Regions from separate parts of the Rhodopirellula sp. MGV genome, predicted to be linked through region 1. Evidence: riboswitches for the same ligand, from Rfam matches in the RefSeq annotation. Region 1 holds a riboswitch; each other region holds the start of a gene.

Evidence for each region. A riboswitch is a leader RNA that binds a small molecule or an ion and turns the genes downstream of it on or off. The one in region 1 is predicted to bind cyclic di-GMP.
Region 2: linked by a shared signal. The riboswitch ahead of CGZ80_RS05160 (Flp family type IVb pilin) and the one ahead of CGZ80_RS02330 (hypothetical protein) in region 1 are both predicted to bind cyclic di-GMP.
Region 3: linked by a shared signal. The riboswitch ahead of CGZ80_RS26355 (response regulator) and the one ahead of CGZ80_RS02330 (hypothetical protein) in region 1 are both predicted to bind cyclic di-GMP.

Annotation. Positions count from the first base shown of each region.
Region 1 covers NZ_NPDI01000004.1:60,217-70,052, reverse strand. Annotated here, with positions in the region: gene CGZ80_RS02340 (TadE/TadG family type IV pilus assembly protein) at 1-190, opposite strand, end outside; gene CGZ80_RS02335 (pilus assembly protein TadG-related protein) at 250-1,428, opposite strand; gene CGZ80_RS02330 (hypothetical protein) at 1,509-2,150, opposite strand; cyclic di-GMP riboswitch class I at 2,208-2,302, opposite strand; gene CGZ80_RS02325 (endonuclease/exonuclease/phosphatase family protein) at 2,540-3,643, opposite strand; gene CGZ80_RS02320 (DUF4112 domain-containing protein) at 3,835-4,227, shown strand; gene CGZ80_RS02315 (hypothetical protein) at 4,217-4,750, shown strand; gene CGZ80_RS02310 (hypothetical protein) at 4,684-5,490, opposite strand; gene CGZ80_RS02305 (hypothetical protein) at 5,511-8,540, opposite strand; gene CGZ80_RS02300 (NAD-dependent epimerase/dehydratase family protein) at 8,603-9,664, opposite strand.
Region 2 covers NZ_NPDI01000012.1:77,581-87,416, reverse strand. Annotated here, with positions in the region: gene CGZ80_RS05185 (DUF6797 domain-containing protein) at 1-736, opposite strand, end outside; gene CGZ80_RS05180 (AAA family ATPase) at 927-2,141, opposite strand; gene CGZ80_RS05175 (type II and III secretion system protein family protein) at 2,270-3,916, opposite strand; gene cpaB (Flp pilus assembly protein CpaB) at 4,027-5,064, opposite strand; gene CGZ80_RS05165 (prepilin peptidase) at 5,343-5,900, opposite strand; gene CGZ80_RS05160 (Flp family type IVb pilin) at 6,220-6,399, opposite strand; cyclic di-GMP riboswitch class I at 6,545-6,622, opposite strand; gene CGZ80_RS05155 (Flp family type IVb pilin) at 6,926-7,105, opposite strand; gene CGZ80_RS28485 (SGNH/GDSL hydrolase family protein) at 7,417-7,830, opposite strand; gene CGZ80_RS28480 (hypothetical protein) at 7,827-8,117, opposite strand; gene CGZ80_RS05145 (thiamine phosphate synthase) at 8,150-9,244, shown strand; partial or broken gene recJ (single-stranded-DNA-specific exonuclease RecJ) at 9,343-9,836, opposite strand, start outside.
Region 3 covers NZ_NPDI01000075.1:106,385-116,220, reverse strand. Annotated here, with positions in the region: gene CGZ80_RS26365 (dockerin type I domain-containing protein) at 1-651, shown strand, start outside; gene CGZ80_RS26360 (aminotransferase class I/II-fold pyridoxal phosphate-dependent enzyme) at 651-1,784, shown strand; cyclic di-GMP riboswitch class I at 1,992-2,075, shown strand; gene CGZ80_RS26355 (response regulator) at 2,138-2,575, shown strand; gene CGZ80_RS26350 (hypothetical protein) at 2,639-2,836, shown strand; gene CGZ80_RS26345 (chemotaxis protein CheW) at 2,889-3,410, shown strand; gene CGZ80_RS26340 (methyl-accepting chemotaxis protein) at 3,462-4,829, shown strand; gene CGZ80_RS26335 (response regulator) at 4,829-7,675, shown strand; gene CGZ80_RS26330 (response regulator) at 7,761-9,392, shown strand; gene CGZ80_RS26325 (FHA domain-containing protein) at 9,389-9,836, shown strand, end outside.

The DNA.
Region 1 (9,836 bases):
AGCTGGATGCCGTCGGCCGAATTCCGACGCGAGCACCTTCGCGGGAAGCTTGGATGATGGTTTCTTTGATGATGCTGATGCGACTCATTTCGATCAGCCCGAACGTGAAGATCAGCATCAAGGGAACGATCAGAGCGAACTCGACCGCCGCAGTCCCACGGCGGTCATTCTTTTTGCGACGAATATTCATGATGACGATTGATTTCGAACAGGATTCAATAGTGATGGAAGGAGATCATCAGCTCGTCGCTATTCGACCAACATGACAGGAGTGAATAGGAACTCGCTTTCTGTGATCTCTTCCTCCACAATCGAGTAATGGGCGACCGTCGGTGCGGGCTGGATCGTGACATGCTTCTTGTTCATCGGGCCGGTCAGCTTGACGTCCAAAATGCGGATGCCTTCGAAACGAACGATCGTGTACATCGCGTTGTTCCCGTTGCCTTGCACGGTGGTGAAGATCGGGATGATGCGCGGTTGGCCGATGATTTGAGCCAGTTCGGCTTTGATGCCCGCACTGATGCCCGTGTCGCCGTTCAATTCCAATTCGTGATTACTGTCAAACGCCAACGGCTTTCCCAGGTCAATCATGTCTTGCTGCGAAATGCCGTGTAGGATCTGGCGTCGCAAGTCACTGGTGCTGTTGTTGGCACTGCCGATGTCGACCGTGCCACGGTTACCTGGCGATCCGGTACCGGTTGGGTACAGCGAGCATTCGTAGTAGCCGTCGCCGCTGTTGGTGACCTGACCATTGACAAAGCCCATGTCGTCATCAGTTTGTTTGGCGACGACTTTTTCCCAAGTCTCCAGGTCAAGTGCGATCGGCAGGATGTTTAGCGTTTCACCGGATTTGCGCGGGCGGTGGAATCCGCCAATCTTCTTGAAGAGCGCTGCCGTTGATCGCGCTTGCAATGATTGCTCGTGGCGACCGGTTACGGCACCGAAGAACAGCGAAATTGCTGACCCGGCATCTTCAGTCTGGCGAACATGAACGCGGACCGCGTTGTAATCGGAGTTAGCTACGTCCAGCACGCCGCTTCCCAAATCGTAGTAGCCGATTTCGACGTCGGATTGTTCATCCAAAGTCGGCGTGTTGGAAGCGACTCTGTTCTTTGAGGCGAAATTGGATGCAGAGTGCGTGACGTTGGACTGGGCCAACGTTGGGGACTGGCCGGCGACGGCCGAATCAAAGAGTTCCCATGCGCCGGACATGGCGGCGGCATCGGCGGTGCGTTTGATTTCAGATCGCGAGACGTTGATGCGTCCGAAGTCGACCGCAACGGCACTCATGATCAGCAACCCGGCGATCAAGAAGACGCCAAAGACGACCGCGGCACCGCGTCGTTGTTTGCGAGGGCGGCGCGCACGCGAATGGGGGACAAGGAGCGTTCTAAAAACGGTTCTGGCAATGGGTGATGTCGTACTCACTGGATGATCTCGAATAACTTGGTGAAAGGTGGCATGCGCAGTCGCAGAAGGACGGCTGCTTGAATGCGGATAAGACGCGGTTACTGTGCGAACTGATTGAGAACGATGGTCTGTTGCGAGCCATCTGTTTTGATCAGTCGGACGGTCTTCAGGCGAATCGACGCGACTCGGTTTGCACCGAAGCCGATATCGACCGCCGCCACACTTTGTGAAGGCGTGTAGTTCTCCAGGCTCGTCAGCCCCTCGTCATCCATTTCCACCAAGTATTCAGGACCACCAAACGTACCCCACTGATATCCGTATCCGTTTTTCACCGCGAACATCAGTTTGCCATTGAAGACTGCCATCGCACTGGTCCAACGCAGGCGGTCGTTATCCCAAGTCAGCATCTGCTTCACTTGGCTGCGCTCTTCGTCTTGAGGCTCGTCACCTGTGAACGCACCCACGCGGAATCCGCCACTTGAGTAACCCTCTTCAGCCGCGTAATTCATCTGCAATTGAAAATACAGATCATCTCGACTCGTGTCCGGATACATGAAGAACGCGATTTGTGGCGAGTTGATTGCGGCCTCTGGTTCATTGATGACCAGCTCCCAATCCTCTTCAACCAAATAGACTTTAGGCTCAGCCGCTTGTGCGACGGACAAAAGCATAAAGGCGAAGCACAAGCCCCCGTAGCAAAGCATTCGCGTAGCGCGGATTAATGTCGCAGCCTGTGACATGGTGATTCCCCAATCAGATGAGATTTTGAAAGTTAGACCAAGCCGCGTGTGTTCCCTTTCGGTGGTCTGGCGATCCAATTGCTTCGAGAAATGAAGCAAATGGACCCATGACTTTGCGTCCCACGCTTGCACGTGGTTTGCCGTTTCGAGGGTCGAACGGGGGAACCAGCTGGATGGCTTGGTGTACGCAACCCTATGTCAAATCCGCTCATTCAAGAGCTGTGGAAGCATTAGTTCGTACCACTTTGGGGAAACGTTGTAACGGTTACAACGATTGGCGTAGGGACGCCTGAAAGGTTGAGGAAAACTCCCCCCCTGAGAGTTGGACAAACCCTAAGAAGGCATCGCGACATCGGCGCAGTTGCGCCAATCTTCGCGAGTTTGTGCCATTACTGAATTTCGCGTGTCCGGCTGCTCGCGATTGAGCTGGGGGAGGTCGTCGTCGCTGAGGGAGCTTCGAACCGCGAAAACTCCGCCCACAGAGGGAGATGGTCGCTGATTGAGTCCGCTTGCTCGGGAGTGAGTGCGAGGTCATCGGTGAAACTGACCACGCCTTTACGGCCAGCGTATTCGGCCGTGACGTTTCGATCGATCAAGATGTGATCGTTGGTTTTACTGCGACTGATGTTCGTTTTGATGTCGCCGGCGAGGGAGATCATCCCGTTGATCTTGGAAAGCTGCCCCAGGTGATCCGGGCCGGCGTTGAGATCACCGAGCAAGATAAAGTCGTCTTCGAGCCGTTCATTGAATTCAAATTTTCGAACGCGATGAAAGACGCTGGCGAGGATATTGATTTCGCTTTCTTGATCGTTGGGATCGACTTTATCGGGATCTGTATGGACGTTGATTGCGGTGAATTGGAATGGAGCTTGATTGATTCCGGGGGGGACAATCGTTTGGAAGGTCGCCACCATCGGTTCGCGATACATCCGCTCGCCACTATCGAGGACGACGTAGGCGCTGCCCGGGACAAGCCGAATCCGAGTCCGGTTATAGACAAACGCGTAGCTTTCACGTCGATCATCATTGCCAATCGGGTCACTGATGGTGGCGGCAAACGTGCCTCCGGATTCATTCAGAAGCCGAATCAGCTTTTCCAACGCGGCGCCGTCTTTGCCCCGGATTTCTTGGATCGCAACCAAGTCAAACCGGCTAATGATTTGTGCCAGCGTGCCCATCACATCGACACCGTGTTCGTTAACGCGGGTGTCAGATTTTTTGTCGCCGAAGTTTTCGATATTGAAAGTCGCTACCAAGATTTTGTCTTCGGGCAGCGGCTGCATCTGGTCCAGCGTGACCGTCTCGCCGCGGAAAGTCGCTTCGCTCTGTTCTGGCAGGATGTCGTCGAGTGCCGAGAAGCTCCATCCGCCGGTCAGCAAAGCGTAAATCGCATAGAGAGCACCAACCGAAGTTACACCGGGGCCAAACCAGCGCAACACGGGTAAACTGCTTTTGAATGAGCTCTTCTTACGACGCTTCGAAAAAAGTCCCACTCCGGCCTCCTTGCCGAATCCGTCGGAGAACACAGATTTCCTGGTGCTCGTCGTCCGATCGAAAAAATGATGAGTTAAATGATGGTCAGGCGAAGTGTGAATCGGTTGATGGGAAGCCACGTGGGCGCCCTCTTAACGCACTTACCATGCCGCTATAGAAAATCCGTGTCGATGGGGACAAGATCAATCGCATGACCGAGTACGAACAGATTCAGCGGCGTGTCGCGCGCGTTCGACGCCTTTCGACCTGGCTGGATAGTCGATTTCGCATTCCCGGCACGAAAATTAGGCTCGGGCTGGACAGCCTAGTGGGGGTGTTGCCTGGTGCAGGCGACGCGGCATCGGCGGTGGTTAGTCTTTGGTTGATCAGCGAGGCCGCCCGTTTGGGAGTGCCAGTCAAAACGCTCACTCGAATGCTTTTGAACGTCCTGGCCGATTCAACCTTGGGGGCCATTCCGATTGTCGGCGACCTGTTCGACATTTTTTGGAAATCGAACTTGCGCAATGCGGAGCTTTTAGAGGCAGAGGTGAAGCGGATTCATGGGATCGGTGTCGCGAACCAAGGAGGCGGAGATGACAAGTAGCCGCAGTGATGAGTTGTCGCGTGAACCGCCGACGCCGACGCCGCGATTTGCGATTTTACGACATCATGTGGGACGCGCGTTTCGCCGAGAACCTCGGTGTGAGGATGCCACAGCAGTTCAGCCGGTCCATTGGGATTGGTTGTTTCAAACGCCAATGGGAGAACGGCTTTCGACCTGGTCGACCGAAGAACTTGGCAGCCCGTTTCCTTGGGACGAAACACAGCGCTATGAAGCAATTCGGATTGCTGATCACCGGTTGAAGTACTTGGATTACGAAGGTGACATTGGTGGCGACCGTGGTACGGTGCGCCGCATTGCCGAGGGAGCGATCGTTCGATTTGACCTAGGGAGCGATCTCGTTCACTTTCGCGTCAAAATGCACAGCGATGCATTTGACTTGTACGGCGGCTTGTTGGACCTGCGATTCGAGCGATCGAGATTGGAAACGGGCGCCGATCAATCCAGTGACACGCTATCGCGATGGACATTGGGAATCGAAAAGTCGATCGAGTTTTCGGAATGATCTTTGACAGATGCGATTTTATAGATGGATCCACGCGGTTCGAATTCTGCCAAGGTGCCTTCGCCCGAGCGACCGGCAAAGCTGATTCGGCCGTCGGTCAATTCTAAGAATTCGACGATGACCGGCGACGCATCCATCCCGGAATACTTTTGCGGGATGTCGATCAGCGCGACCGTTTCACCTTCATGGTTATCCCAGCGAAGATTCAGACTGGACTTTGCAAAGATTTTCGTGATGCCGTCTTGGACACTGACCAGGGGGATCGGCAGTGCACCGGCATAAATCGAATTGATTTTGATTGCCAAGCAGTTTGGTTGGTCTGTCATTTGGATGCCGATATCACAACTGACCACGCCTTCGAATCGTCTGCTTTTGACGAGTGCGGCCGCAATCAAATTGCCTTCTTCAATTTTGATCTGAGGGTCTTGGACACCCTTGGATTGAAGCATTTTGAGGTAGCGTGGCATTTGATCGATCAACCATGCGTTGATCTGGTCTTCGGCAAAAGCGGCTTCCCAGATTCCGGCCTGTTCAACATCTGCTTGCAGTTGTTCCACACGAGCTTGCATCTTTTCGCTCGACTGGACGACCTCAGCGGTGGAGGTTCTCGAGGTTGAGATAGCCCGTTGGTAAAACTCGGGCACCTTGCGACTTTGACGGTATCCCCACCACAAGCTGATTGAGGCGGCTGCGACCAATCCGACTCCGACCAGCAAGATTCGCTTGATCAGACGTTTCATCGTGGTGCCTCAAAAGAAATTTAGAATCGAATCGGTCGTGGTAGCCATCCGCGGATTCGCTCCGCAACACTATCACGATTTTCTTTGGTTGATTGATCACCTGTCGAATTTAATTCGGCAGTCGACTGGGGGGCTTTTCCGGAATCGCTGCTGCCTTCGCCGGACGATGGCGCTCGGACATCAGAGACAGGAAGTGTAAGCAAATGTCGCGCCCATCGATTGCGAAGCAATTCGGCGGCAGGGTTGTAGTTTCCGCGTTGTAGGCCTTGGATTGCCAAGAATACTTTACCTTGTAAATGCGATCGTTCGGCACGCGTGACAAATTCATTGTGCAGACGAACGTCATCGATCCACAGTTTACCAGTCGAGAGGCTGTCGACGGTCAATCGTATGTTTTCTAGCGTGGTAGGGTCGAGGTTATCGATTTCTAGGATGTTCCGTTTTACCTGCCATTGCCCGCTGCAAGGGATTTCGAATTGGGAGATAAACCGAACCGGTTCGCCCCCCCGGATGCCCTCGAGTGAGACTCGAATCTCATGGGTTGGCAGTTTCGGGGTGGCATCTGATTTTGCGATTTCGACTGGGGTTTCGCCACCGCCAGCGTTGGTGACTTTGCCCGTGTGGATTTCTTGCAAGAATTCTGCACCGGTTTGCCGAATTGCTGGCGGAATCGGTTTGGCTTCGGCACGTATGGCCAACGAGACGGCAAGTCGCCCCGTCGTCGGGACTGGGATTGGTTCGCTAACAATCCACACACCTCCGTTGTTCTTCTCGTTCGCCAACAGACGGATCGAATGACTGCCTTCAAATGATTCGTGTTCGTCAAGCGTTACCGCATCGGCAGGAAACTGTGTGTGCATCCATCCGACGATTCCTACCTTGCCAGGCGATTCGAAATCGCCATTGTTGAGTGCATCGTAGATCGCCGGCGACCCGAGTGCGCCAATTTGATTGACGACCTTTGAAACCATCGTTTTGACGTGCTCGCGTGCGTTCTGAGCGTTTTTAAATTCAACTTTCCAATCCGCCACGTTCAATCGATTTGTCGCAGCTTGCAAGTTGAGAATCGTCGATGGTTCGACTTCGATCATGTCACCAGTTGCCACGGCAACGTGATCGACCGCTCGACGCAGGTTGGCCGCCGGCAGATTTAATCGCACCTCGTTCGACCAAGGTGCCTCGTTGAGCAGTGTCACAGTCGTTGTGGCTTGGTCGCTGTCAGATACAAAGACGTGCATGCCAAGATGCGATGCCGACCCATTGATATTCGCAATGCCTCGAAGCGATGTCGGGATTTGCCGAATTTGTTGAATCGAATTTCTCAGTGAATCATCGACAACGATCGGAAGCTTGTCGCTCTTGATCAAGATCCGCTGTGGGCTGTCTTGTACCATTCGATGGATCAAGCCGCTGTTGACTAACGGTTCGATGACATGTTGATCATTCTGACGAGTAACCAAACCGTATTCGATGACTGCCGCGTCAAGCGGATCGACGGAAAGGTCGTGGATGACATCGATTGGCGTTTGAACTGTTTCACACCAACTCTCCATCGTTTCGACAAAGATTTGGCCACACCACTGCTGTTCGGCAGCGTTCTCAAACCGCACGATGTCTCCGAGAGATTTCTCGCGGCCGTGTTGGCGGTCCATGTAAACGATCAACTGATCGTAGCCGAGCCAATTTGCGTGTTGATCCAGACGCTGCATCGCGAGCCATTGTGTTTCAAACAGACAAGTGCTCGCGGCGAAGTGATTCTGAAGTCGGGAGTGCGTTCCCGAGTCAACCAAACCCGCTGCCCAATTCCACGCACGCGTTGACCAAATCACTTGCCGATGAGACGGCGTTTGTGCGGTTGAGGTTGCAACGTCTGGCGATTCCGTTTCTGAACCGATTGCGACGACTGAATTCGATTGAATCCCGATCGAGCGGATCAGTACTTCGGTTTGATCTGACGTATTCGAAATCCGGATGAATTGTGGTTCGGTGCTGCTGTGGTAAAGCAGCACAATGCTGTTGTCTCCGAAGAAGCTTGCCTGCGTTGCATCGATCGGACGTTGGGCCGACAGCTCGAAGGTTTCGAGTGGCCCATCGAACTGAGGCGAAGAAGCGATTTCGATCTTCAGTTCTGCCGTGCGTTCGATCGGCAACTGTTGCTGGATCCGAAGTCGTAACTGGCAATCAGCCGCGGCCGTGGTCGCAGGCAAAACTCCCGTCACGCTCTCGGTTGAGCGAAGAAGATGATCCGCTAGTGGTCGCTGTTCACGCCAATTGGGCAAAGGCAGCGATTCCCCGACTCGTTTTGCGCCGGGGACAAATCGCGTCGGGTCAGGGATCCAACGTGTCCCGATCCAATGACTTGCATCAAATCGCGAGACTTGGCCGATCAGCTGCCATGCCGATCTCGCTTGCGGTGCCGTGACTGGTGAACCTACCGGGCTGACCAGCCACGGGGTCTTTAGTTCTGCAATTGTTTCAGTGCTTTTCAGATCGCTGCTGCGAAGTGTGAAGCGTTCCCAGAGTTTGTCTTTTGGATGCAACAACTGCACACGAATTTCGTAAACACCGGGTTCCGTGGGGGCGCGATCGGCAATCGAAATCGGTGTGGAATTTCCTTGGGCGTCCAAATCGACTTCGGTCTGTTCACGGCCGATCACGTTGCCACTTGGCACCTCTACCAATTCGTACTGCAGTCTTACTTGAGTCCCTGCATGTTCGATCAAAGAATTGATCGAAAGTGAGAGTGCTGCCGGCGAGTCCGCCGGGGTCATTGGCCAGGTTGCCGCGGCACTGCGAAGCTTGAACGGTTTCGTCGTCGCATCGTACGCCGACTGAAACGCGGCTTGGCGATTTGGTGACGATTGGGGAAGTGACTGACCAAAGGCATTGAAAGCAATACTGATGCTTCCGAGGTACAGTGCAAAGACCCCGATCAAGAACCGACGTACCAAGAACCGACGTACATCGAGCCACATCGGCAACCCATTCGTTGGATGTTTGTGTGACGCACCTGGGCGTTCGCTCGGACTTCCTTGTCCTTGCATCGACATCGTCAGCGGTTTAGCGGAATATTGGCTTTACGCAGCGCTTGGTTCAGCGCAGGAAACTGAAGTTAGCGATTGTCGGCCGTTGGCGACAAGACGAATCGATCACGAATCCATTGTGCCGCCGTATCAAGTGTTTCGTCAGCATCACGAATGTTGTAGTTCAATTCGCGTATCGCGCGTCCGCTGTCGTACCAATGGAATTGACCACTCATGGCAACTTGGGCGCTGTTCACATCGGTTTCACGGCCGGAAATTTTGGTCCACAAGTCTCCGACCGCTCCCGCCAGGTATTCAACACCGGGGCCCAGTGTTTGCACCGGTGGTCGGCTGCCCATTCGCTTCGCCATCTCGGTCCAAAGTTGGCGGTACGTCCAGTTGTGGCCTGCCAGGATGAATTGCCGCCCCGGTTCGCAGCGATAATCGATCGCCGCGACGACCCCTTTGGCGACGTCGCGTGAATCACAAACACTGCACCCACCGCGAGGCGCGACCGCTTTCCAGCCCTTGCCCAATTCCAAAAGCATCCGACCGCTGCTTGGTTTCCAGTCCCAAGGTCCCAGCATAAAGCCGGGATGCAGGACCGTCGCATTGAGTCCTGATGCAACGGCCCGTTCGACTTCTGCCAAGGCTGCCTTTTTGCTTGCAACATAGGCACAGGGAATCTGTCCGCCAGCGTGACCAAGCGGAGTGTTCTCGTCAGCTTCGGTATTAGGAGATCCAAGTGCGATAGAGTTGACGGTGCCGATGAAGAGCAGTTTCTTTTGGTACTTCAAGCAAGCGTTTGCGATTCTGCGTGTCCCGTCTCGATTGACCCTCATTGATTCGTCCATTTTTTGCCAGCCGAGATGAATCATCGCGGCGCAGTGAATGACTGCGTCGCATGATTCAATGACTTGTTCAAGATAGCCGGCGGAGGATTTTTCGAGGGAACCGTCGTCGTGTTGTTCGGCAGGTGTGAACTCCGCATGCACCGTTTCGACCGACCCCGATTCGGTTTTGATTCCCTCAAAAACCTCGGGGTCAGGAGTTTGTCGGACGAGCGCGATCGGAGTGTAGCTTTGTTCGGCCAGCTCACGGACGATGGTGTTGCCGAGTAAGCCTGTCGCTCCAGTGACCAGGATCCGCATGTGGTTCTCAAAAAACGGTGGCGAATAGCTACCACGAGGGGTAACTTTCGATTCTTTTTTTATGTGGGTTAATCTGCCCTTGCAGGGGCAGCGATCGAATAGGATCGAGGAATTACGCGGGCAAACGTAGCAGGATTCCACCTTCGCAGCCATGTTGACTGAAGGGGTGAAT
Region 2 (9,836 bases), on a different contig from region 1:
CGCCTTCGCCAAGTGGGATGATCTTTTGGCCTTTTTGATCACCGCTTGCGATCATGCCGTTCAGATTCACGCACAGCAAATAAGGCTTCATCGCCTGCAGCGAAGCACCGAGGCCATCAAGGTGGTCGTGGCCATGATGAAGGTTGTAGATGATGCCAACGTGATCGGCAGCGTGGTGGTCTCGCAGGTATTCACAAACGGCGACCATGTTGTTTGGTTCGCCACCCCAGCCGCCATGGTTGTACAAACCGAGTTTGCATCCCATGGATTGCGTACGCTTGACGAGTGGCAGAAGTTGCTTCGCCGCCAATTCGACTTTAGCGGCTTGGCTGGGTGCGTTTGGCGAGGGAAGGGTTTGCCAGATTTGTGGGTGCAGGTCGTATTTCGCGAACAAGTCAAATGCCGCATCGTGAACACCCCAAAAGGCGAAGTATTCGATTCCGTGCTTTCGATACTGAAGGATTTCTTCTTCGAAACTGGGGATGTGTTGTTCGCGCCAATCATAGGCGACGCGGCGTAGTCCGATTTCGCGAAGCATTTCGGCGCGTTCTGCCGGCGTGCGATTTTTGGAATCAAACGGCACGATGCACCAAGCGACCAAGTTTTCGTCGCGCAACTGTTCGGGGACATCGGATGTGTTTTCGGTCGGTGGCTGGGCTGGGTTCTTGGCTGGGGCCTGGGAGTGTGCGTCAGCAAATGCAATGACGCACAGCAGCAGAACGAGGCAGTTTCGCATGGGACAAGCGGCGCGAGCGGGGGAGGGAAGGGGGGAGGGCGTACGCGGGAGAACGCTGAGTTCAATGATAACCCAAATGCGACCGGGACCGTGGCAAGTGGTGTCATGGCTGTGCGTTGAAGGTCAAACAAAAAACGCCGTGAAGAGTGTGCTTCACGGCGTTCGTTGATTGATCGGTGGGATGGACCGTCTAGGACTTGGCCGAACCCGGCCAAAACATTTTCCATTTGCTTTCCGATGACTTCGCCGTTTCCGGAGCTTGGCTGGTCGTTTCGACGCCCATCAGCTTGCTAGCCAAATCCTTCATCGCTTGGGTGATTGCGGATTTCGGAGCTTGGTTGATCAATGGGACGCCGTTATTGCGGACTTCGACCATGGTGCGATAGTCGTTCGGCAACAGGGCATAGATTTCTCGGCCCAGAGTTTCCTTGGCCTTCTTCAAGCTGATTTGGCCAGATTCCAATCCGGCACGGTTGACGACGATTTCGACTTTGTCTTGTAGCCCGTCGATTTCTTCGAAGCTCATCATCAAACGCACGACGTTACGCAGGCAGGGCAGGTCTAGCTGGGTGATCAGCAGAACTCGCGATGCCGCTTCGATCGCAGCCATGTCGACGGGGCTGTATGTTTTCGACAGGTCAATGACCAGGTGGGTGAACGTTGCTTTGAGCAAGCCGATCACTTTGCGCAGGCTTTCGTCGGTGATGCCTTGGGTGTCGTGAAGCTCAACAGGACGCGGCAGCAGATACAGTCCACTGGAGTGTTTCGTCAGCGATTGCTTGAGCAGCTGAATGTCGAGTCGAGAAACGTTTTGAACAACGTCGGCGAGTGTGTAATCCGGGATTGCGTCCAAGAAGACATCTGCATCGCCGAGTGCTAGGTCCAGGTCCAACAACGCGACGCTGTTTCGATTGTCAGAGGCGAAAATGCAACCCAGGTTCACCGCGGTGCTGGTCGTGCCGACTCCGCCCGTTGCCCCGGCGATTGCAATGACTTCGCAACCACGGTTGCCGCCTTCGCTGCTACCGAACTTTTGTTGGCTAACGCGTCCGAGTGCCGCCGAGAGGTCTTCGTGCGACATCGGCAGGGTGAGGAATTCACGAGCTCCCGCACGGATGGTTTGTAGGATCAGATGACCGTCGGTGCTCTCGCTGGCGGCCAGCAACACTGTGTCGGGCGCATCGGCAGCCAAACGCGAGATCAGGCGGATCGCTTTTTCGCTGTCATTGTCCAGCGAGATGACGCCGACATCGGGTGCGGTTTGTTCGATGATGTCTGGGAAAAACTCGTAGCGTGAACAATCTGCCTCCAACCAGACAGTGTCCATGCTCAGCAGCATGCCTTTGAGTGATTCACGAGTATCATCATTGGGGTCAACCAATGCGATTCGAAGAACGTTTGTCATTGCGGATTCACCCGATGGATCATTTCAATACCTTTTAACGCTGGCCTCGCGAACGTCCGTCGTCAGCAAGGCCAACCGCAGTGTGGTGTCTGCCCGTTGGGGCGACACCACGATGTGACTGGGCCGGATCAGAAGCCGTCTGGAGTGCTGATCACGACGCCATCGCCGACAACCTTTGGCTGGGTGCCAGGGATAACCGCCCCGTTGGGAAGGTTGCTGTCGGTGATCGTTGCACCGGCTGGCATCCCCATCAGTTCTGGCGAGCTCAGGTTACCGCGAGACATCATTGCCCCGTGTTGCATCACGTTGCTGTGGATCAGGCTTTCATTTGCCGAACGGCCGGGGCCGGTTTCCATCGAGCATCCGTCACCGCCCAGCAAGTTGGGGACTTCGATATGCCCGTTGTAGTACAAGTCGTGATCGTTAGGCGAAACACTGTTCAAGCCTGGGCCGCCACGTGGGACTTGATGGGGATCCATCGCGTCAACCAATTCAGGCGTCACCGTCATCAGCAATTCGACGTCGTTGCGTTGTTCGCGAACATTGCGGAACAGCATACCGATTGCGGGCAGCTCACCCAGGAAAGGTGTCATGTGTGTGGTCGCTTCGGTGCGGCTTTGCAACAAACCTGCGATCGCGAATGTTTGACCGGCTTGAAGTTCGACGGCGGTTTCGACATACCGTTGGCTGAACGCGGTGACGTTGGTGTTGCCGACGATGATTGCACGAGTGTCGTCGGGTTCTTTCACCTCGGGGCGAACTTCCAAGCGGATGCGGCCTGGGCCGACAACGAAAGGCAGGAAGTCGACCGAGGTGCCGTATTCTTCGTATGCGACGGTGACTTGTCCGTTACCCGATGGAACCGTGTAAGGGACTTTACCACCGACGGTGAAGCGGGCGGGGCGACCGTGTGTCGCGACAACGGTTGGCTCGGCCAAGTATTTGATCAAGTCTTGCTGACGAAGTGCTTTCACCAAGGTCAGGAACTCTTCGCCATCAAACACGTTCGAAGCGGCGCTCTGGCTGATCGACAGCGGCCTGCTCGAAATCGAACGGGTTTGGTCCGTCCATGAGATATCGACGCCGAGTTCACGCAGCTTGGTACGTGAGACTTCCATGATTCGGGTGTGCAGCAAAACTTGCTGAACGCCGATCACACGGATGTTATTGACGACAGTGGGGTAGTATTGTTCGACGATTGCGATCGCACGGTCAACGTCGTCAACGCTGGTCACGAAGCCGGACACAACTGCCGACGCGTTGATCGGAATCACTTTCAGCGTCGCCATCGGCAACTGCGAAGCAAGAATCCCTTCGATCTCTCGAGCATCAGCGACGACCGTAATGTTCACGGTGTATTGTTTGTCGTCGGTGTCCCAAAGATTGATCGCGGTGGTACCCGGCGTCTTGGCCACGACTTGCAATTGGTTTTGCGAAATCGGGTTGGCACTGAGGACTTCCTCGTTGTGAACTTGGAAGCGGGGGATCTTTGCTTCGAGCGTCAAGATCGAGCTGGATTTGACCAGCATCTGCATCTGCTCGAGCTGCCGCGTGATTGTGTGGTTCTCCGCACCTGCGGCCATCACCGAAGTCAGCGTGGCGGGATCGGGCTCCTGAGCTCCGGCATTTTGGAATCCGGCACCCGAGGCGCAATAAGCCGCCGAGACGAGAGCGATTAACTTCAGCGCGGCGGGGCGGACCGCAAATCGGAACATTTCCATCGCAGATGCATCCTTGCAGAACTGAATCGGGAAGGTCCCGAGAGACGAAGACATCCGTTTCGTTTCAGTTCGTTGCGAGTAACGTTAAGTAAAAAAGTTTGGATCAAGCTCGCGGCGCGAGGACCGCGTGCATTCTGTTTTCAATCGTCAAGTGACAAGGCGAGTTATTCGCCACCTTCGCCCGTCGGGGGGGCAAAGAATGGGCTGTTCGCACCGCGGAGAAAATCGTCACCGCCGCTTGTCGTCTGTGTGTCTTGGCTGTCGGTCGATGGGGTCGCGTCGCCAGCCGAATCGTTCGTCGGGTTCAGTTCGCCGCTAATCCGCGGCAACGTTTCGCCTTCCAACCATTCGTATTCGACGAGCCGTCCGGCTTCCAATTTGACCATTCGGTGAATTACTTTCTTGCCGTTTGACTTGGTTTGCACCGGTTCGGAGGTGCCTTGGTTCTGTTGTTCCTGTTCGGCCAGTTTGCGAAGCCGCTCTTGCTCATCGCGTCGCTCTTGCAGGTCTTGGAGGAACGTTTTCGCCGAGACGCTCATTTCGCCTTCTGCCAGTTTGCCTTCGTCGGCGGAGGGACTGCCAAGTGACAGCGAAATCTCTCCGAGTTTCTTGGCGAAGTCAAAGGCGTCGACGTCGGCGCGTCGGATCAACAGTTGGATGTTTCGTGCGTTACGTGGTCGGGGGGTTTCTTCATCGAACTTCGTGATCCCGTCGATGCCGTAAACCTTCACACCGGTCAACACGTCAAGGGCGGTGTCCCGTGGAAAGAACTCGCCCTTGGTGAAGAAGCCCCGAATATCTACTCGGTCACCTGGGCTGACCAAGTTGACCGTTCCATCGCGACCAGCTTCAAGTGAAACGACGGAATACCCTTGCGGGACAACCTTATCTTCAACTTCATTCATCAATTTGACGTCGAGCATCGGTTCGCCTTCGTACAAGGGAACCTTCGCAAATCGCCCTTCGAACTGGGTCAAATCAGACGACGCACCCGTCGGAACACGGTCGACGGGCCACTGTTCAAGACGCAGCTTGTCCGGCGTGATCTGCTCTTCCGCGTTCACGGCCTGGGTCGTCACCAGGATTTCCACCATCTGGATCTGAGCATTGCCGTTTTGCGCTTGCATCCATTGCCCGACCCCGACGGCCGCGATCGTGCCGCAGATACCGGCAAGCAACAAGAATAGTGATTTGTTTCGCATAGTTCAGACTGGTGCTAGACCAGGAAAAGGCGGTTTGCGTGCAGAGGACGTCGCTGGGAGGAAGCTTTCGGCTCGCTCTTATCACTCGGACTTCGGAGGCCATTGCCTACAACACCAGGGGCTGCAGGCTCAGGATCGATACAACGGTTTATCGCGACGTGTTTCGCAGGCTCGCTGTAATCGGCAAGCCTTGCCATTTTTGGCACCGGGGGGCAGAGCGGTTGCCCCCGAAATTAGCGGGTTTTGCAGTGTCCGAGTGCGGATGGCTGAGCTTACGTTCAGACCAACATTCCGGCGTAGGCAAAATAGAGAATTGAGCCGATTGCCATGGGAATGCCGTATGGGAGGAGATACATGGTCGGCTTGCGTTCACGTGCAATCTTGGAAAGCTCCGAAGGTTTACGGATGGTTTTCCATTCTTCCAAAATTTGCATCCCCTGAGCGTAGTGCTTCGTCCACTCGCCACTTCGCCAAACCATGATGACCGCCATAATCCCACCAACGATGGCGGTCGCGGCGAACGCATACAGGGTAACGACCGTTCCGAGCCAAGCACCGACGCCCATCAACAGTTTGACGTCGCCGCCACCCATGCCACCGACGTTACGCAGAACCAGCAGCAACATCATGCCGACAAAGGTTCCAAGAAGGCTGTAGCCGAGGCCAGGCATGCCGCCTTCGATTGTGCAGTTGATCCATCCGCAGATGATGAACGGAAAGGTAAGCCAGTTCGGCACTTTCAAAATCTTGCCGTCGATGACCGCGGCGACGATCAAAACGACGGTGACAAACCAGACGGTCCAGTTTTCTGTGATTCCTTGGACTAGCGTTTCCATGAAGGGACTCCCCGTAGCGAACAAGATGTTTGGTAGTTGGTGGTTGGGTTGCTTCGATCGGACGTGGGGTAGAATCTGCTGGCGCGTCAACGCGGACCCAAGACCCAGCTGAACATCGCGAACAGCAACGTGATCAAGCAGCAAGAGAGCTGCCACACATGTTCAGTCGCATCAGCGGGAAGCAGTGGATAGTTCATGATTTTTCGTTTGCGCAAAAAGAACTCGACGTGACCGGTGAAAAGATTGCGCGTTTCACCGATCAAACGTCGAGAGTCTCTCAAACAGTCATTAGCAAGCCGTCAGGCCGCCAATCACTCGATCAGTTAGCGGCGATAGCCGTTCCAACTTCTTGGAACTTCTTGTTCGACTCGGTACCGATCGTTCCAACGGCTGCCAAGCAGACGACGACGATCAGAGCCAGCATGACCGCGTATTCAACTGCGGTTGGGCCATCTTCTTCTTTCAGGAATTCAACGACGCTATTTGCAAACTTTTTCATATTTCAAACTCCTCAGTTGAAAGCCGAATGCTTCTCAGGTTCGACTTTCGACGTTTGTCTTAATGGGCCAATTCAACGCGAATTAAGGTCCCTAGAAAGAAGCAGCCACGTCTCCTTCAAGCCTCGGTGATCTTTCGATCGTTCCCTCGGCAGCCCGGCTGCCCTCGCGAAAGGGCCCGTAGCTTTGCGCCCCGACCTTGCGGACGGTTTGCCTTTATCTGGGATGTAGGCTGTCCGACAACCGTGCTGACCCTCATTGGTCTGGTCCTCGGAAGCGGGTTTCGTAACCCGCTCTCGAATGAAACCTATGTCACGAAAGGTCCTTGTCAAAAAACTCGGACAGAACAAAGTTCATTGGTCGTGCTGGCGATAGCGTTAAACCAGCTGTAGCGATTGCGTCGTGCGTGACGGTCGGGCGTGTCGTGAACGGTTTCATGCCTGAAGCGCAAAAGAAAAACCCCGGCGTCATTGCTGACGTCGGGGTCATCCGGAATACAGGATTCCTTTGAAGGGCTGCGCCGTTCGACTAGTTAGCCGAGATAGCCGCACCAACTTCTTGGAACTTCTTGTTCGATTCGGTACCGATCGTTCCGACGGCTGCCAAGCAGACGACGACGATCAGAGCCAACATGACCGCGTATTCAACTGCGGTTGGTCCGTCTTCTTCCTTCAGAAAATCAACGATGCTATTAGCGAACTTTTTCATCTCAAACTCCAAAATCATTTAATCAAGTTAAGTAGTTGAGGTCACACCCGATGGCTGCGAGCCATTCAGTAGCTCCCTCACAACGAAACTATGTCAGATTCCTTCGGTTTGCCGGAAAAGTGCACGGATGCAAACTCATGAACATCGAAAGCAGTGCGATCGTAGGGACTGTCGCGATTAAGAGATGCGGCAAGTGCTTACAATGCTCTTAGTAGCCTCTCTTGAGAGGGGAAACCCTCGCTGAGCTAGTCTTGCACTAAACTGCTTGCCGATCGAATCGAATACCGCTTTCGAGCGGTTCGGTTGCCCCGTTAGTAAAGTGCTTTGGCGATTTGTGCCGCGACATGTTCGCCCAGCTTCTTGGAGCCTTCTGGCGTGTAGTGCACGTTCGCCGGACGCTGCAGCTCGCTGATCGATTCGGCAAACGCAAAGAACGGGTCAGTCTGAATGTCGCCGACCTTCGCAATCGCACTTGCTGCCGCTTCGTTGTATTTGACCGAGTCGCCAGGCACACGGCCGGCGGCTCCCTCTGGAACTGGGGTGGTCTCGCGCCAGATAACCGTCGCACCAGTCTTTTTTAGTCGTTCGGCAATCTTGCGGATGTTCTCGGTGTAGTCGTCAATCGAGACCTGCTGGTGTGCACCCGGTGAATCGGGGGCGGCTAGGTTTTCATTGTTCGGCCCCATATATTTCAGATCGTGGAGGCCGAAGTTGAAATGGATCACATCCCAGTGACGGTCGCCGAGCCAAGCGTCCAGGTTCTTAATGCCATTGGTTGTCGGGCCGCAGTTGGTGGCTGGCCGAAAGACATTGGCTTTGCCCGCCAAAGCTTTTCTCGCATCGAGCATGTACCGATCGAAATCGAATCGCCGATCAGCAAGACGTTGGGTAGGCCTTTGTCGATTTCAGGTTCGGCGAAAGCAGGATTCTTTTTTCGCTGGGCCGACGCATCGTTCACCATCGTGATCGACAACATCGCAGCGGATAACAAAATCGCCGTACGTCGTTTCATTTTCATCTTCATCGGATTTGCCTGGAATTCACGTGGACAGTCATTCTCGCGAAACCGCCTATCGTATCCTGGACGCTTCGGCGAATCGAGTTTTCGAGGGCCTGCGTACGATTGAAGAGTTTTATCGCTTTGGGCTCGATGACGCTGAAGGCACCGAACAAATCAAGACGATGCGGCACCAGCTTGCCGATGCCATGAAGCAAATCGATCGACGCGATCTTCTTCATAGTCGCGATACCGACGCGGATGTCGGTACAACGATTGAAACCACGCAGGAATACAAGCGGTCAAAGTTGGTCGATGTATTAGCGGCCGCATCGCAGCGGGTTCAACAATCGTTGAGGACGATCGAAGAGTATGGCAAAACAATCGACGGCAGGTTCGCGAAGCAAGTTGAGGCAATCCGCTATCGGTCGTACACGGTGCTGAAAGATTGCGAATTGAAAGCGATCAGGAACGATCGAGTCACAAGACTTGCCGTTGCGACCTTGTATGCATTAGTCGATTGTATGGACAGCGACGTGTCGTTGCGGATGTATGTGGCTTCGCTTTGTGAAGCCGGCGTCGATATCATCCAGCTTCGTGATAAGAACGCGCCGGATCGCTTGCTTGTTCAGCGTGGTCTCGTCATCGCAGAATCGCTGCGTGATACCAACGCGTTGTTCATCATGAACGACCGAGCCGATTTGGCGGTGTTAACACGTTCCGATGGCGTGCATGTCGGGCAAGACGAATTGACAGTCGAGCAGACGCGTCGAATCGTCGGTGATGAATTACTCGTCGGTGTGTCTACTCATGATGTCGAGCAAGTTCATCAAGCGATCGCCAGCGGCGCGGACTACATCGGCTGCGGCCCGACGTTCCCAAGCAAAACCAAGTCCTTTGACAGTCATGCCGGAATCGCATTTTTAGAAGCGGTGCACCGCGAAACCAAGTCGACGCCACGGCCCGCTTTTGCGATCGGCGGAATCGACGCAAGCAATTTGCAGCAGGTCGCACAAGCCGGTTTTCATCGCATAGCCGTCACGGCAGCCATACATCAAGCCGCGGACCCATTTGCCGCAGCGAGAGAGTTGAAGCAGCAGTTGACCGAACTGCGTTCCAGGCAATCATCCGGAACGAAGTAGCGTGCAACGGTGTGCGCACGGTGCCTGGGGACTTAACCGCGTTTTATCGCACTGCTGCTGATGGGGCGGCAACGGTAGGTGCTAACCAGGCTGGCGTGCTAACCGACCGTTTGGCGGGCGAGCGAGGGACGCCAGTCGACGATGTGGACTTCGACACGTCGATAGCCACCGAACTCGTTGATCACGGGGCGATACGCGACTTGGATCGGACCGCTGTGATCGTTCAGTTCTTCACACCAATCGCCTTCGCCGAATGCGACGCCGCGGACGACTTTGCCGCCTTGGTCCAAGCGGACGGTCAGGTGTCGATCACCGGAACCCATCCGTCGCGCTGGCTCGGCAAGCATCACGTCTTGGCAGAGCAGCACTGGTCGTGGGTTGCCTTCGCCGAAGGGCTCCATCGTTTCGATTTGCTTGACGGTGTTCAGGCTGAGCTGACCGAACGATGCTTCAGCGTCGATGATGATTTCCGGTTCGGCATCTGAATCGGCGATCTGCTGTGAGACCGCTTCGCAAAACTCTTCGCGAAAGGCATCGATTTGACGTTCATCAATGCTCAGGCCGGCTGCCGCGCGGTGACCGCCGAAGCGTG
Region 3 (9,836 bases), on a different contig from region 1:
CCGATCAAATCTTCAACGGTTGATGGCACGTTCGATCTCGAAGCCGGGGCCGGGTATCAAACGCTGATGATCCAAGCGGATACGAATGCGAGCTTAATGATTGAAGCCGGTGATTCATTGGGCCAGAGCATTTGGGTAACGCAGCCCGACCGCACCGACGTCGGACAACGAAACGGGAATACATTGACGGCTTCGTTGGTTGCTGGAGAACACTACATTATCGTTGCCTCGTCTGGACCGACTCTACGCCAATTCGAGATCGCCGTGAATGGTGGTGTCAGCGTCGTGCAGACGAACTTGTATGACCGCTTGGATGTCGACGGATCGGGTGAGGCGACTCCTTTGGATGCACTCGCCATTATTAATCAGCTCGCGCGTCAGTCAGGTTTTGTTCCACCAACGTCCGGGCGATATTTCTACGATGCCAATGCAGACGGATTGCTGTCACCACGTGACGCGTTGTCGGTGATCAACGCAATCGCACTGCGTCAGGCTTCGGCAAGTCAGTCAGCCGAAGGCGAATTTGCATACCGTCGCGTCTCCGAACAAGCTGCCTCAAAATCATTGTCGTTCGCTGCGACAACGAACTCAGCTGCGATGACGAATGAAGACGTTGATCAGTGGATGACGTCGCTGGGGCAGTTGTTCTGATGTCGGGGAAGGATTGGCAAGATTTCGAGCAAGCTCTCGGTCAGTTGCACGCGCAGTCACGTTTTCGAGAGCTGATCCCAAGGCGATGGAACGGCATCGAGATTAGTGATCAGCAAGGGCAGACGTTGGTTAACTTTGGCTCCAACGACTATCTTGGTTTGGCGATCGAGGCGGCGGCGACATCTGATGTGCTGATGGGCGCGGGGGCAAGTGCATTGGTTTGTGGCTGGACCGAGCAACACGAACTGTTGGCAAATCAACTCGCGCGGTTTGAACAAACCGAACGGGCCGTGTTGTTCCCGAGCGGATTTGCCGCGTGCAGCGGAACCATTGCTACACTTTGCCAGGAAGGCGATTTAATCGTTAGTGATCAATTGAATCATGCTTCATTGATCGATGGCTGCCGATTGAGTCGCGCTGAACGTGTCGTTTATCCGCACCGAGACGTTCAGTTCGTTTCGGAATTGTTACAGCGTGATCGTCAGCGTTACCGCCGCGTGTGGATCGTAACCGAGACGGTCTTTAGCATGGATGGGCATGTCGCACCGTTGGCCGAGTTGGTCGACATCTCCGAGCGGCACAATGCTGAACTGATCGTCGACGAAGCTCACGGAACGGGGATCCTTGGCGAGCACATGTCGGGGGCGTGCGAAGCCTTCGGACTCAAAGATCGAATCGCGATTCGCTTGGGAACACTAAGCAAAGCGATCGGTAGCCAAGGCGGCTTTGTCGTTTGCCCGAATGTGATCGCAGATTATTTGATCAACCGTTGCCGTTCATTGATCTTTAGTACCGCCTTGTCACCTCTGGCTGTCGAATCGGCACTGCGTTTCTTTGCTACCGGCGCAGGTTTATTGAACCGTCGAGATCGCGTGACCCGGTTGGCATCAAGCCTGCGAAGTCAACTTGGATTGTCCTGCAGCGAGTTGGAGATGCAGGTCCCGATCGTTCCCATCGTGATCGGTAGCGACGAGGACGCGATGGAGATGTCACGTCGTCTGGTCGAGCATCGTTTATTTGTACCGGCGATTCGACCGCCTACCGTCCCGGAAGGCACTGCTCGGTTGCGTGTTTCTTTATCGGCGGCACATACCGACGAGATGCTGTCGCGATTGGTTGACGCTGTTCGGTAAACGTGTAGAGGCGAAAGTCGATTGTCCCCAAGGGTTTAGGTGCGAATTCTGTCGCGGGGGGCGAGTAGAGTGCGACATTTGTTTGTCAGAATTATTTGTTTCACTTGACTCTGCGTATCGGTGACCAACCCTTCACCAGAGTGCCCTACCCTGCACGCATTGCGAAAGGAGGGGGGCACCAGTGAGTAATCCGGTGGTGACCGGGGCTCGCGATAAAGGCAAGCCGGCCGCGAGGCCGTGCACGCAAAGTGACGGATCTCTCCGACTCGGGGAGATGGCCGCGCCACCGAACGAACACCCCACGCACAGTATCGGCGCTACGACTTTTTTGCGCCGGTACCGGAGTCTTATCCATGACCGCTACGCAACCGTCAGCCCATGCGCTCGATCGGTCACGCAAATCGTCATCACAGGAGCGAACAGTTCTTGTGGCTGATGACAGTCTTACCGTCCTTCGATTGATCGATCGCACGTTACGTGAGGCCGGCTATCGAGTGCTACTCGCCGAGGACGGACGTCGTGCCGTTACTTGTGCATTGTCCGAGAACCCAGATCTCGTTGTATTGGACATCAACATGCCCGAATTGGACGGGTATGGCGTCTGTCACGAACTGCTAGCCAATCCCGATTGGGATAGCCGCACACCCGTGATCTTTTTGACGAGCGCTTCAGAGCCCCACCTTTCTGTGTTGGGCGAAGAACTTGGCGCGTTTTTGTCCAAACCAACCGAACCAGATTTGCTGCTCGAGACCGTCGCAAAACTGATCCATCGCAAGGCAAACGCGCGCTAAGGCCGCGTTTCCTGCTTTCGATCACTGCGACACGCATGCCCTCACTTGGCAACGGTGACTGATATGAATAACCCCACAAGCGCAGGCGTCCCTGAAGACTTCGAATTGACCATCGAAACGCTTGATGATTGGGAAACTGAGCTCGATCAATTTGCCTCGCAGATGTTGCGACGACTGAGCGAATTCACGGGCGACGCGTCAGATCCAAGCGGCACTGAATCATCACGAGTGATCGACAATCTTCGCGATGGCAACTTGTAACGACTCGGCAGCGACAACGACATCATAAGCGTTTTAAAACACAGACCGGCATATGGACAGCGCAATCAAATCTCGATCTCGAATCGAAAACCTGAGCGACAAGCACTGCGTGTTTCGCTGTGGTGATGCGATCTTTGCATTGCCCGCGACGACGGTACGCGAAGTCACAATCAAACCGACCATCGTGCCGGTTCCGCTCAGCCATCCGTTGCTTTCGGGAATTGGCAATTTGCGTAGTGAGTTTTTGCCAGTGATCGACCTTGAGCCAATCGTTGGTGACCAAGCACGGCGCTGTGCCAAAGTCGGGCAGATGATCGTCGTCGAAAGTCAATTGGGCGATTGGGCCATCGCGATCGACAAGGTGATCGCGATTGACGCCATCGAGACTCACATCGACGCTGCACAGCGTGGTGAAAACTCGGCAAGTTTTATGCTCGGAACGGCAAGTTACGACGGCAATGTGATCAGCGTACTGGACGTTCATGGTTTGCAGCGGATCGCCCAACAAACACTCGAATCACAGTGGTCTGCCAGCGTTTCGCCTTGGTCGGTTGCGGAAACCGTCGCTGTTTAAATCCGTCTAGCTCTCAATCAACTTAATTAAGCGTCAACACAGTAGCACGGTATGAAAACGAACTTCGCATTTCTGGCAAGCCATTGCTTCGTGGCTGTGGTTGCATCCGCCGTCGCAGTGGCCGGATCGACCATGTGGGACGAGATGCATTGGTCGGTTGTGTTGGCCACTTCGGTCGTTGCCGCCGCAATCGCATCACTAGCACTCGGCTACAAAGTTTCGAAAGGGCTCGGTCAACTTCAGTTAATGCTGACCGAACGTCGTCAGACTTTGGTCGCAACCGGCATTCGTGAAATTGATGCCTTGGGTGAGACGATCATGCACACCGCCCAGCACTATGACGAAATCGAAGTTGTCAGTCGCCAGAATCAACGCGAACTTCAGTCGATGCTCGGACGACTTTCAAATGTCGAAGGTATCGAATCGGTCGACATGTCTCAATTCAAAAACGTGCTCAACGGAATGGGGCGATCGCTTAATGAGTTGATGGGACAAATCGAAAAAGACCTGATCGAAATCGGGCGTTGTAACTCGGAAATCCACAGCACAAAACAGTCCGAAGCGACCTATCGAACGACGGCACTTCTGCAAAATCTGACGAGTGAAATTGGCAAGGTGACGGATCGTTGTAAGCAACTGCAGCAGCAAATCGGTGCTGCGGAAAAAGCGGTTCGTGTGGCGACAGAAAAGACTGGTCAACTCGCCGAGGGAATCGGGCGAATCCGTAGTTGCAGTGAAATGAGCAAGAAAAAGCTACGTTCGCTCGGCGATCCCACACGTCAGATTGGCAATATCGTTGGAACAATCACGGACATTGCTGCCCGAACCGAAATGTTGGCGCTCAATGCCTCGATCGAATCGATTCGCGCTGGCGAACACGGTCGTGGCTTCGCAGTGGTCGCTGACGAAGTGAGAAAGCTTGCCGAACAAACATCTCAATCGGCGAAAGAGATCGGCGTGTTGGCAGAATCTCTTGAACTGCAAACGAACGATTCCCTTTCGGTACTGGGGCGTGAACAGAGCGAGGTTGAAGCCGACATGATGGTTCTCGACTCGATTCGCTCGACGCTGCTGGAATTGTCTGAAGTCACAATGGCTGGATTACACGTCGCCACAGATTTGTCGTCGCAAGGCGACCAACAGCATCAACTCGTACAAGGCCTCGCTGGCGGCATCGATTCGATCGCAAGTGCTCACGCGGCGGATCGCAAACGTGCCGACCATGCGTCTTGGGCGATCAAGTCACTTGCAAAAACGGCGATCGACCTAGACGGCAACATCCATCGCCTCCGTGGATGCACAAACCCGAATCTTGACTTGACGCCTTCTCAACGCCGCCAATTGGTCGACCTTGCAATCCAAACACCCGCTGATGTTTCGTCAGAAGGAATGGTTGTCGACACACGGGAGGATGTCTGATGAGCACTCACGACGCAGACACTACTCCGATGGCATCCCAACCTACTGCAGTGCCACATGATGATCGGCTTGCCGATTTTACCGCCGCCGTCGAATTGCTTGCGGAACTCGGTCAAGCCGGGCTCGACGATGTCGATGACGTCTTGGGCGAAGCGGTTGAACGCTTAGGACGACTTGCCGACTCGGTGGAATCGTCGCTTTCAGATTTCAACGATGATCATCCCGAGGTCATGGAGTTGCTCGACTTCGTGATCGAGAGCTGTGGCATGATTCGTGAAGTCGCTTTCAGCGAAAGCGAACAGCCTGATCGCCAGCAACTGGGCATGCTGTTGGACGCGGTCGATGTTCGTCTGGAAAGTGTTGAGGCGATGGCGGATGTACCTCGTGACGTCAACCTCGATGACGGTTGGGACTCGACACCGACCAAGGAAGATCAAGACGTTTCCGCGCCGTCTCGTGAAGAGATTGCGGCATTGTTGAGCAGCCTGAGTGCACAAACACAAGCCGTTCCCGCCCCACCGGTTGCCGCTGCGCCAAGCGAACCTCGCGAAATGTTTGCCGATCGAGTATCGGTGGCACCCGGTGCCGAGCCAGGCGAGATCAAGCCGCCCGCGAAAGATGATGTTGTCGTCGACGGTGAATTGATGGAAGCGTTCATGGATGACGCGACGCGTGGTTTGGAATCGATGGAACAGGCTTTGCTTGATTTGGAATCGAGCCCGTCGGATCCCGTTATCGTCAAAACGATCGGACGTGAGTTGCACACGATCAAAGGTGCATCCGCCAGTATTGGCTTGGCAAATCTCGCGACCTACATCCACGAAGTCGAAGAACTAATCCGGCTAACGCAAGAAGCAGGGCGCCCGGTGACTCCGGAACTGTTGCTCCCTCATGTCGATTTGATCCGTGCGCGTGTCGATGGTGACGACGATCCGGAACCGGTCGACGCGGTCCCTGTACCCGCGTTAAATGCATCTCAGCCAGTACAACACATTGATGCACCGATTGTCTCAAGCAGTCCCGCTGCGGTCGCGTCGCCACAATCAAGTACTCCCGTTGCCGGGCCTCGCAAGTCAGCCGCAGCCTCAGACGCCCATTCCGATGACGAAACGGTACGTGTGAAAGCGTCCCAGCTAAATCGTCTGATGGACATGTTGAGTGAATTGGTCATGTTGCGCAACCAACGCGACACCGAGATTTCGGAATTGAAAGGAATCCATGATGAGCTGATTCACAGCGTGACACGAATCCGGATGCTGAGTCATGAAGGCGAAGCCCTGTTGGCCAGTGATAATTTGGCCGATCCCGCCTTGGCTGAGGAAGGCGTCTCGTTTTCACATCTCAACGAAGTGGCCAACGATGTTCTGGAATCCGCCCAGCGGTTGCGTGAGTGCTACCAACCGGTGGCTGATGGTAACCAAGCCGTTTCGCAGTTCATCAGAAACTTCCGATTGGAATTGGTCCAACTCCGACGGATGCCGGTTTCAGGATTGTTCCGCCGTTTGCACCGTGCGATCAGCGATGCGGCGAGGGCAGAACAAAAACAAGTTCGTGTCGAGTTGGTTGGGGAAAACACCGGCATCGAACGATCCCTTCAAGAACGTATTTTCGAGCCACTACTGCATATTGTTCGAAACTCGGTAAGCCACGGAGTGGAGACACCAGAAGAACGAGCGGCATCTGGCAAGCCGGTCCCCGGGGTCGTCAAGCTGCATGCTCACGCGGGGCCAGATTTGTTGGTTATCGAAGTCAGCGATGATGGTAAGGGCCTCGATTATGATGCGATTCGGCGTCGTGGAATTGAGCGTGGCTTAATCGAAAGCGATAAATCGATCAGTCGAGCAGAGCTTGCCCGGTTGATTTTTCACCCAGGGTTTTCGACCAAAGAAGTCGCCAGTCAAGTCTCCGGACGCGGCGTCGGCATGGACGTTGTCGCGGCGACGCTGGAAAGAATGCGCGGCTGGGTGGAAGTCGAATCCGAAGCTGGCCAAGGATCAACGATCCGACTCTCGTTGCCATTGCCATCGATGATTCAACACGCAATGGTCTTTCGTTCTGGCGGTCAACTGTTTGCACTGCCGGCGCAAGCGGTTCGTCGTACGGGAGAATTCGATCGATCTAATTCGCCGGTGGATCTAAACGAAGTTCTGTCGCTGCAAGGTCCCATCGCAACGATCGCAGAAGACGATGAACGTCGATCGGTTATCGAATTGGCGACGGGTGGAACAAGTGCTGATGGAAACCATGACAAGGATCTGGTGCTGTTGGTCGACCGAGTGCTTGGGCCGGAAGAGGTTGTTGTTCGGCCAATGCCGCCACTGTTGAAGTCGCATCCACTTTGCATCGGAGCGACGCTCAGTGGGATGGGAGAAACGGTCTTGCTGCTCGACCCTCGTGGGTTAACTGAAGCTGCGACTGGGGCTTCGCCGGTTGTCTCTTCACCGACACCACAAACACCGAGTTCGAGCAAGCGTTTGCCAAAAGTTCTCGTCGTTGACGACTCGAAGAGCGCTCGATTGCGAACGACTCGGGCATTGCAGAAATACCCGGTCGAAATTGTTCAAGCGGAAGACGGACAAGCCGCCATCGAACTGCTCGCAAAGGATCTGTTCGTAACGGTGTTCAGCGACATCGATATGCCGCGGATGAGTGGTCTGGAACTATTGCAGACGATCAAAAGCGAACCACGATTGGAACCGATTCCCGTAGTCGTGATTAGCAGTCGAAGCATTGATACCGCGGGCAAGCAGGCTCGTGCGTTGGGCGCGATGGAGTATGTACAAAAACCGCTCACACCTGAGCGGCTTGATAGTGTGGTCGCATCGTTGCCATGGGCAAAGCGTTGATGCGGTTGGACGCGGGGCACGATCGGAACGTTTTTCCGATTCATTCAATTCACAGTTTTTTCACAGTTCTTGAGGAATCAGTTTCATGGCCGAAAAGAAAGTCTTGGTCATCGACGACAGTGCGACCATCCGAAAGCTGGTCGATTCGCACCTCAGTCCCGCCGGCTATGCTGTCACTCTCGCGCCAACCGCTGAAGAAGGCTTGCAGTTGGCCGAAGAGATTCGCCCTGATCTGATTTTGCTGGATCACCAATTGCCTGGCACGACGGGCTTCGAAGTCTGCCAACAGCTCGCAGCTTCTTCCACGCTCAAGACGATTCCTGTGGTCGTTAGTTCGACGCTGCGGAAAAAGGCGTACGTGGAGTATGCGGATCTCGACAACGTCGTCGATATGTTGCCCAAACCGTATACCGAGAATCTGCTTAAAACGACGGTCGAAAATGCGATCGAAACGGCAGCGATGATCGTCGAGTCGCAAACGAAAGGCTCGGCCGTTCCTGAGATCATTGGCGAAACTGCCGAGCCCGATTTCGCCGGCCGGTTTAGCGTCTTTGGAATTCGCGAAGTCGTCGATTTTTTGAACAACGGAACCAAGAAAGGTGTTCTAGAAATCGAAGCCGAGCGTCTGCGTCTGTGGATCTATCTGGACCGCGGTCGCGTCCAAGGGATCAACGCGACAGGGCTTCAACCCGATGAAACGCAAATGATTGTTGATCAATTGCCGGAATCGCTGCGAAACCTGTCGGAAGTATTGCGATTGACAATCGCAGGACGTGGCTCGGCCGAGTTCGATGGCTTCGTTCAGTTGATGGATAAGCGAGTCCTTGATCCACGTTTGACCGCGAAACTGTTGCGATTCCAAGCGGCAATGCTGATCGGAATGGTGCAGAGTCGTCCGCTGAAAGGATTTCAATTCCGAGCCCTCAACGAGTTTCCTTCGCTGCAACGCGACTTGCCGTTGGAAATCGGCTTGATGGGGTTATTGGTCGAATATGCGCTGCACTGCGACGCATCGAAATTGCCAGCCGATGAATCGTCACTTCGCTATTCACGAAAAGCGATTCGTGGCCAAAACCTGGATCGCGCCGGACTGTCAGCACAGCACATGAAGGTGCTCAACCTAGTCAGCGAACCACGCTCGCTTGATGACCTTCAGCAACGACTGAACTGGGAACGTGATGAACTGCGTCGCGTGCTGGCCGGCTTCATCGCCGCCGATGTGCTTGAATGCAAACGTGACGAGAGTGAAGGAAAGTATGTCGCTTATGAAACCAACGCAATGGTTGCGGCACAACTTCGCAGCGAGCTGAAACAAAACACAACACCGTTTGCAGGAAAGGTCGTCCGTGACACGTTGACCCTGCAATTGCTCGTCAAACGTACTCAGCCGGACGCCGTTTTCTTTGCCGTCGACACGCCGCAAAGCTGTGATGCCATTCGCGAAGCTTATTCCGCGGCGACAGAAGCTTTTGGTGACGCAAGGAAAATCGTGCTGGCCCCACCTCAGGTGATTGATGATCCCAACGTCCCTTGGGCGCGCCTGTTGGGATTCGTACCCGATCGCCTGATCAAATCGCCCTACAAGTACGAAACGCTGATTTCGACAATGCGTGAACTTGATTCGATTCCACTCGCACCACAACCCGAGCACACTCCATCCCCCGCGCCGGTCGTCACACCCAATAGCCCCACGCAAGAAGTCGAGGCACTTTCATGAGTCGTTCTACCTCTCCAGCCCTCTCGCATTTTCGATTGGTAGTCCATCGACCTGGTAAGTCATCGATTGAGCATGCACTTGAAGACGGGCGTAGCGTCTTTCTTGGCAAAAGCGCTTCGTGTGGAATTAACATCGAAGGCGATGGCGTCGCTGAAATTCATTGTCTGGTCGATGTCGAAGGTGAAACCGTTTCGGTCCAGGATTGGGCGTCAGACGCCGGAACTGTCGTCAACGGGACCAACATTGATGACAAGACGGCACTCAACGTCGGCGACGAGATCATGCTCGGCAGCCTACGAATCGAAGTCGTCGGGCAAGCACTACCCAAACCGACGCCGGCAAAGGTCGAATCACCCGTATCCGTCAAAGCGACTTTGCCAATCGACACAGAGTTGTCATCGGAATCGGAAGCACAAGTCGATACTGATTCCTTTGAGCCTGAAT